DNA from 2 places in the Aeromicrobium sp. WCS2018Hpa-31 genome. Region 2 is predicted to be linked to the other one. Evidence: riboswitches for the same ligand, from Rfam matches in the RefSeq annotation. Region 2 holds a riboswitch; the other holds the start of a gene.
What was found. A riboswitch is a leader RNA that binds a small molecule or an ion and turns the genes downstream of it on or off. The one in region 2 is predicted to bind thiamine pyrophosphate.
Positions count from the first base shown of each region.

Region 1: another riboswitch for thiamine pyrophosphate. It lies ahead of thiM (hydroxyethylthiazole kinase); the one in region 2 lies ahead of RQG84_RS05305 (ECF transporter S component).

Region 1 covers NZ_JAVTJF010000006.1:280,939-284,330, forward strand. Annotated here, with positions in the region: gene RQG84_RS10080 (acetolactate synthase large subunit) at 1-218, shown strand, start outside; gene ilvN (acetolactate synthase small subunit) at 218-751, shown strand; gene ilvC (ketol-acid reductoisomerase) at 790-1,815, shown strand; TPP riboswitch at 1,872-1,965, shown strand; gene thiM (hydroxyethylthiazole kinase) at 1,954-2,742, shown strand; gene RQG84_RS10100 (thiamine phosphate synthase) at 2,739-3,392, shown strand, end outside; gene thiD (bifunctional hydroxymethylpyrimidine kinase/phosphomethylpyrimidine kinase) at 3,392-3,392, shown strand, end outside.
Region 2 covers NZ_JAVTJF010000003.1:278,661-282,052, reverse strand. Annotated here, with positions in the region: gene RQG84_RS05310 (ABC transporter ATP-binding protein) at 1-679, opposite strand, end outside; gene RQG84_RS05305 (ECF transporter S component) at 739-1,374, opposite strand; TPP riboswitch at 1,364-1,474, opposite strand; gene RQG84_RS05300 (ankyrin repeat domain-containing protein) at 1,533-1,940, opposite strand; gene RQG84_RS05295 (GPP34 family phosphoprotein) at 1,995-2,663, shown strand; gene RQG84_RS05290 (NUDIX hydrolase family protein) at 2,723-3,268, shown strand; gene RQG84_RS05285 (MFS transporter) at 3,311-3,392, shown strand, end outside.

The DNA.
Region 1 (3,392 bases), on a different contig from region 2:
CGGAGGCCTACGGCTGCGTGGGCCTGCGCTGCGACAGCGAGGACCAGCTCGACGCCGTCATCAAGGAGGCCATGGCGATCACCGACCGACCCGTCGTCATCGACTTCGTGGTCGAGCGCGACGCCATGGTCTGGCCGATGGTCGCGGCCGGCACGAGCAACGACGACATCAAGATCGCGCGCGACATGGCGCCCGAGTGGGACGACGAGGACCTCTGATGACAACGCAGCACACGCTCAGCGTCCTGGTGGAGAACACCCCGGGCGTCCTGGCCCGCGTCTCGAGCCTGTTCATGCGGCGCGGGTTCAACATCGACTCGCTCGCGGTCGGCCCCACGGAGATCCCCGAGATCTCCCGCATGACGATCGTCGTCAACGTCGACGAGCTGCCCCTGGAGCAGGTCACCAAGCAGCTCAACAAGCTCGTGAACGTGCTGAAGATCGTCGAGCTGGACTCGGCGTCGGCGGTCGAGCGCGAGCTCATGCTCATCAAGGTGCGCACGGACGCGCAGACCCGTGGACAGGTGCTCGAGACCGTGCAGCTGTTCCGCGCCAAGGTCGTCGACGTGTCCACCGATGCCGTCACCATCGAGGCGACGGGCGACTCGGGCAAGCTGACGGCCATGCTCAACGTGCTCGAGCCGTTCGGCATCCGCGAGATCGCCCAGTCCGGTCGCGTCGCGATCGGACGCGGCGCGCGGTCCATCACCGACCGCACGCTGCGGACGGTGCCGGGCCACCAGAGCGCCTGACCATCCCACGAACCCATCCACGACACGAGGAGATACCAGTGGCCGAGTTGTTCTACGACGACGACGCAGACCTCAGCATCATCCAGGGCAAGCAGGTTGCCGTCATCGGCTACGGCAGCCAGGGACACGCCCACGCCCTGAACCTGCGCGACTCCGGCGTCGACGTCCGCGTCGGCCTCGCCGAAGGCTCCAAGAGCCGCGAGAAGGCCGAGGCCGAGGGCCTGCGCGTGCTCAGCGTCGCCGACGCCGTCGAGGAGGCCGACGTCATCGTCGTGCTGACCCCCGACCAGGTGCAGCGCCACGTGTACGCCGAGTCCATCGAGCCCAACCTCGTCGACGGCGACGCGCTCGTGTTCGGCCACGGCTTCAACATCCGGTACGGCTACATCAAGCCGCCCGCCGGTGTCGACGTGCTGCTGGTGGCGCCGAAGGCTCCCGGCCACACCGTGCGCCGTGAGTTCGTCGCCGGCCGCGGCATCCCCGACATCATCGCCGTCGAGCAGGACGCCAGCGGCCAGGGCTGGGACCTCGCCCTCTCGTACGCGAAGGCCATCGGCGGCGCCCGCGCCGGCGTCATCAAGACGACCTTCACCGAGGAGACCGAGACCGACCTCTTCGGCGAGCAGGCCGTGCTGTGCGGCGGCATGTCGCACCTCGTGCAGGCCGGGTTCGAGACCCTCACCGAGGCCGGCTACCAGCCGGAGATCGCCTACTTCGAGGTGCTGCACGAGCTCAAGCTCATCGTCGACCTCATGTGGGAGGGCGGCATCGCCAAGCAGCGCTGGAGCATCTCCGACACCGCTGAGTACGGCGACTACGTCTCCGGACCGCGTGTGGTCGACTCCTCGGTCAAGGAGCGCATGCAGGCCGTGCTCGCCGACATCCAGGACGGCACGTTCGCCAAGCGCTTCATCGACGACCAGGACGCCGGCGCCCCGGAGTTCCTCGCCCTGCGCGAGCAGGAGGCCGGTCACCCGATCGAGGCCACCGGCAAGGTGCTGCGCTCCCACTTCTCGTGGAAGCAGTCCGACGATGACTACGTCGAGGGTTCTGCCGCTCGCTGACGCACCGCTAGAGCCACGAAGGCCCCCGTCCGACGGACGGGGGCCTTCGCTATGGTCGTGGACGTCCGGGGTGCCCCGCAGGGGCTGAGATGACACCCGCCGAACCTGATCCGGTTAGCACCGGCGCGAGGGAGACACATGGATCCGACGTCTGCCGTCACCACGGCCCTGCGTGAGCGAGCACCTCTGGTGCAGTGCCTCACCAACTTCGTCTCGATGGACCTGACGGCCAACGTGCTGTCCGCGGTGGGCGCGTCGCCCGCCATGGTGCACGATCCTCAGGAGTCCGCCGAGCTGGCCGCGCTCGCCGACGCTGTCTACGTGAACATCGGGACGCCGTCGCCGCGCTGGGCCGACGGCATGCGGCTGGCCGCGGCGCAGGCACGGGCCGACGGCACGCCCTGGGTGCTGGACCCGGTGGCGGTGGGCGCAACGCGTTACCGGCGTGAGCTCGTCGACGACCTGCTGCGTCTGCGCCCGACCGTCGTGCGTGCCAATGCGGGGGAGGTGCTGGCGCTGGCCGGCACGGTCGGAGCGTCGCGCGGGGTCGACAGCCTGGCCGACGCGCAGGACGCCCACGTGGCCGCCCGCACCGTCGCCCGCGAGCACGGCTGCGTCGTCGTGGTCAGTGGCCCGGTCGACCTCGTCACCGACGGCGACCGTGCGCTGCACGTCCACGGCGGTCACCGCTGGATGCCGATGATCACCGCGCTCGGGTGCTCCTCGAGCGCCCTCGTGGCGGCGGCCTGTGCCGTCGTCGACGACCCGGTGGCCGCCGCCGCCGGGGCCATGGGGCTGCTGGCCTCCGCCGGGACCTCGGCGGCCGAGGTCGCCGAGGGGCCGGCCAGCCTGCGGGTGTCGATCGTCGACCGCCTTGCCGAGCCGGGGCGGCTCGAGCCGGGCTCCCACGTCCGTCCCGGCGCATGAGGCCCCCGAGATACCCCGACCTGCGTCTGTACCTCGTCACCGACCCGTCGTTCGGGTCCGACCTGCGCCGCGTCGTGGTGCCGGCCGTCGAGGGCGGCGTGACGTGCGTGCAGGTGCGGGCGAAGCGCGCGACCGTCGAGGAGCTCACGGCTCAGGTCGAGTCGCTCCGCGACGCGCTGGCGGGGTCGGGCGTTCCGCTCCTGAGCAACGACCACGTGGTCCGGGCCGCTGCCGGAGTGCACGGCGGCGCGGGGGACGCACACCCCACGGTGCTCCGGGCCCAGGTCGGCCCGGACGCCTTCGTCGGGTGGTCCGTGGAGCACCTGGACCAGCTCGACGACGAGGCTGCGGTGTCGGCGTGCAGCTACGTGGCAGTGAGCCCGGTGCACGACACCGCGACCAAGCGTGACACCGCGCCGCCGCTCGGCCTGCGTGGAGTGGCTCACGTGGCGCGTCGCGTCGACGGCCGGCTCCCCGTCGTCGGCATCGGTGGCCTCGACGAGGACAACGCCCGCAGCGCCGTCGCCGCGGGCCTCGACGGCATTGCCGTGGTCCGTGCGATCGGGGGCCAGGCCGACCCGGGTCGGGCTGCGCGGCGGCTGCGGCACGTGGTCGACACCGCCCTGGCCGACCGGGACGGGGGCGTCGCA
Region 2 (3,392 bases):
GAGCCGCGAGCCCGGGCATCCAGACCCCGGCCGCGCCGAGGGACTCACGGTGCGCGGCCACGAAGGTGGTCGGGTCCGTGTCGGCGAGCACGCCACCGTCACGGCCGAGGACGACCACCCGGTCCACGAGGTCGAGCCAGGGTCCGATGCGGTGCTCCACCACCACGAGCGTCGCGCCCGTCGACGCCACGGCGTCGGTGACCGCCCGTCGGACCTCGGCGGCCGAGGCCTCGTCGAGCATCGAGGTCGGCTCGTCGAGCAGCAGCAGACCGGGGCGCAGCGCGAGGGCACCGGCCAGGGCCAGACGTTGGGTCTCTCCGCCGGAGAGCGCGTCGGTGGGGTGCTCACGACCGTAGGGCAGGCCGACCGCGTCGAGCGCCGCGTCGACCCGGCGCCACGTCTCGTCGTGGTCGAGACCGAGGTTCTCGGGCCCGAAGGCGACGTCGCGGCCCACGCGGGCCGACACCACGGCGTCGCCGGGCTGCTGCGTCACGAGACCCCGCACGCCCTCGGCGCGGACCGATCCCGAGAGGTCCCCGGGCACGGACTCGCCCAGCGCACCGGCGAGCGCCAGCAGGAGGGTCGACTTCCCGGCGCCACTCGGCCCCGCGAGCAGCACCCGCTGGCCCGCGGGGACGTGCAGGTCGAGGTCGGCCACGACGGGTCGGGCGTGACCCACCGGCCGCCACCCGAACCCGTCGAGGCGGACCTCGACGGGTCGGGTGGTGGTCAGGGCGGTCAGGCCTGCACGCCCTCTCCGGCGGCGTCGCGACCGGCGCCGAAGGAGTCGAGCGCCCCGGTGCCCGCGAGCGAGCGGACGAGCATCCAGCCGAGCAGACCGGCGACGACCGCTCCCGACACGGCGAAGAAGCCGAGGTGGGCGACCTTGTAGGCGAGGCCCCAGTCGACGTAGTAGAAGTTCCACTCGTAGACGGAGGCGAACACGGCCGACAGCACGCCCGCGAGGACGGCCACGCCGAGACCCCACCGGCGGTAGCGACCGAGGGCGAAGCCCAGCTCGGCGCCGGCGCCCTGCACGAGGCCCGAGAGCAGGACGGTGAAGCCCCACTCGGTGCCGCCGAGCACGAACATCGAGATCGCGGCGGCCACCACCTCGGTGCCGAACGCGGCACCCGGCCTGCGGATGACCAGCCCGCCGACGACCCCGGCGAGGAGCCAGCCGCCGCCGAGCAGCGCGCCGGCCGGCGGGTAGCCGATCGTCGCGGCCAGGTCGAGGAGGCCGTAGAGCTTCCCCCAGGCCCAGAAGATGACCCCGAACGCGACACCGAGCGACGCGATCGTGACGAGGTCGATGGTGCGATAGGACAGACGTGCCCGACCCTCGGTCGGTGTACGCGTGGATGCAGAACTCATCGTGACTCCCTTCGCCGGTGCTAACCGGAGCAGGTTCAAGGGTCTGCGGCTGATCCGCACTCTCAGCGCCCTCTGCGGCGGCGCTCCCCTGTCGTGGTGACGCCAGCCTAGCCGTCCACGGGCCACCGCGCCCAGCCCGTCCGGGCCGTGAGCCGGGGTCAGGCCAGGAGGTCCGCGCGTCCGAACATCGCCGCGGTCTCGCGGGCCGTCGGGTGACCGGCGTCCGGGTCGGCGCCGGCCTCGAGCAGGACCCGCACCACCGCGTCCTCACCCTTGAACACCGCACCGGCCAGCGGGCTCTGGCCGCGGTCGTTCAGCGCGTCGACGACGGCGCCGCGGGCGGTGAGCGCGGCCACCGTCCCCGCATGCCCGTGGTAGGCCGCGAGCATGAGCAGCGTGTTGCCCGAGGCATCGGTGAGCTCGACCGGGACGCCCGCGTCGACGTGCTGCACCAACCGCTCGGTGCGACCCTCGCGGGCGTCGTCCAGCAGGTCCTGCGCCAGCGCCACGGCCCGCGGGTCGAGGGCGTCTCGGTCGGGGGCGGTGGGGTCGTCCGACGTGTCCATCCCTCGACCGTAGGGCGGGGTGACGGCCGTCGCAGGTCGGCCTACGCTCGAGGCATGACCGTGGCTCGCGACCTCCTGCTCGTGGCGCTCGACCCGGAGTCGGGCAAGGTACGGCTGCCGTCGATGGCCGCCGAGCCCGCGCTCGGTGGCGCGGCACTCATCGACCTCGTGCTGCTCGGTCGCCTCGAGCTCGTGGGCACGGGACGGAAGGCCCGCGTGGCCGTCGCCGACCGCACACCCGTGGACGATCCCGACCTGCAGGCCGCCTTCGAGCGCGTCTGGCAGAAGGGTCACCAGGCGCCGAAGGCGATCGTGACCCGCCTGGGCAAGAAGCAGCGCAAGGCCGTGCTCGCGTCCCTGGAGGCCGACGGGCTCGTGCGGGACGAGCAGCGCCGCGTGCTGGGCATCCGGCTGGAGCGGTACGAGCTCGTCAGCGTCGCACGACGCGACCAGCTCGTCGGCTCCATGCGGCAGGTGCTCCTGCACGACCAGCCCGCCGACCAGGTCACGGGTCCGCTCGTCGGCCTGCTCCTGGCCGCCGACCAGCTCGGCCTCGTGGTCGAGAAGCGGGAGAGGAAGGCCGCGAAGGCGCGGGCCAAGGTCGTCGCCGACGGCGACTGGGCCAGCGAGGGCGTCCGCAAGGCGATCCAGGACGCCCAGGCCGCCATGACCGCCGCGATGACGGCCAGCATCGCGGCCTCCACCACCGCGTCGAGCTCCTGACGAGGGCCGTCCCGCCGGGGCGACACGGCTCACGCCCACGCGTGAGGGAGGATGAGGCCATGGCGTCCGTCCGCACCCCTGACCCCAATCCCGGCTGGCTCTCCGAGATCGCGCTCGACGAGACCCGCTCGCGCGTGCCGATCCTCTACGTCGAGGGGATCCCCGTCCGGGTGGACGCCCACGGCCAGGTCGAGCACCTGGGTCTGCTGCTGCGTGGTTCACCCACGACCGGGGCCATGACGCGCACCTTCGTCTCCGGACGCGTCACCCACGGCGAGTCGGTGCGCGACGCGCTGCTGCGCAACCTCGAGAAGGACCTCGGTCCCACCGCCTTCCCGCAGCTGTCGGCGTCGATCGTGCCGTTCACGGTGGCCGAGTACTTCCCGCTGCCGGGTGTCACGCCCCTGCACGACCCCCGCCAGCACGCGGTGGCGCTCGTGTACGTCGTGCCGGTCACGGGTGAGTGCAACCCGCGCCAGGACGCCCTCGAGCTCAGCTGGATGACGCCCGAGCAGGCCCTCGACCCGGCCGTCCTCGACGAGATGGAGGGCGGGCGCGGGATGCTCGTCCGGCAGGCCCTCGCCCACGTCGGCGCCCTGGCCTGACCCCCCTGCCGGCACCGGTCGGCACGGGCGGACCATGGTCCGGTGACCACCCCGAACCGATGGTTGATGCTCGCCGTCGGCATGCTCGCGCAGGCGTCGGGGACGGTGGCCGCGAACGCCGCCG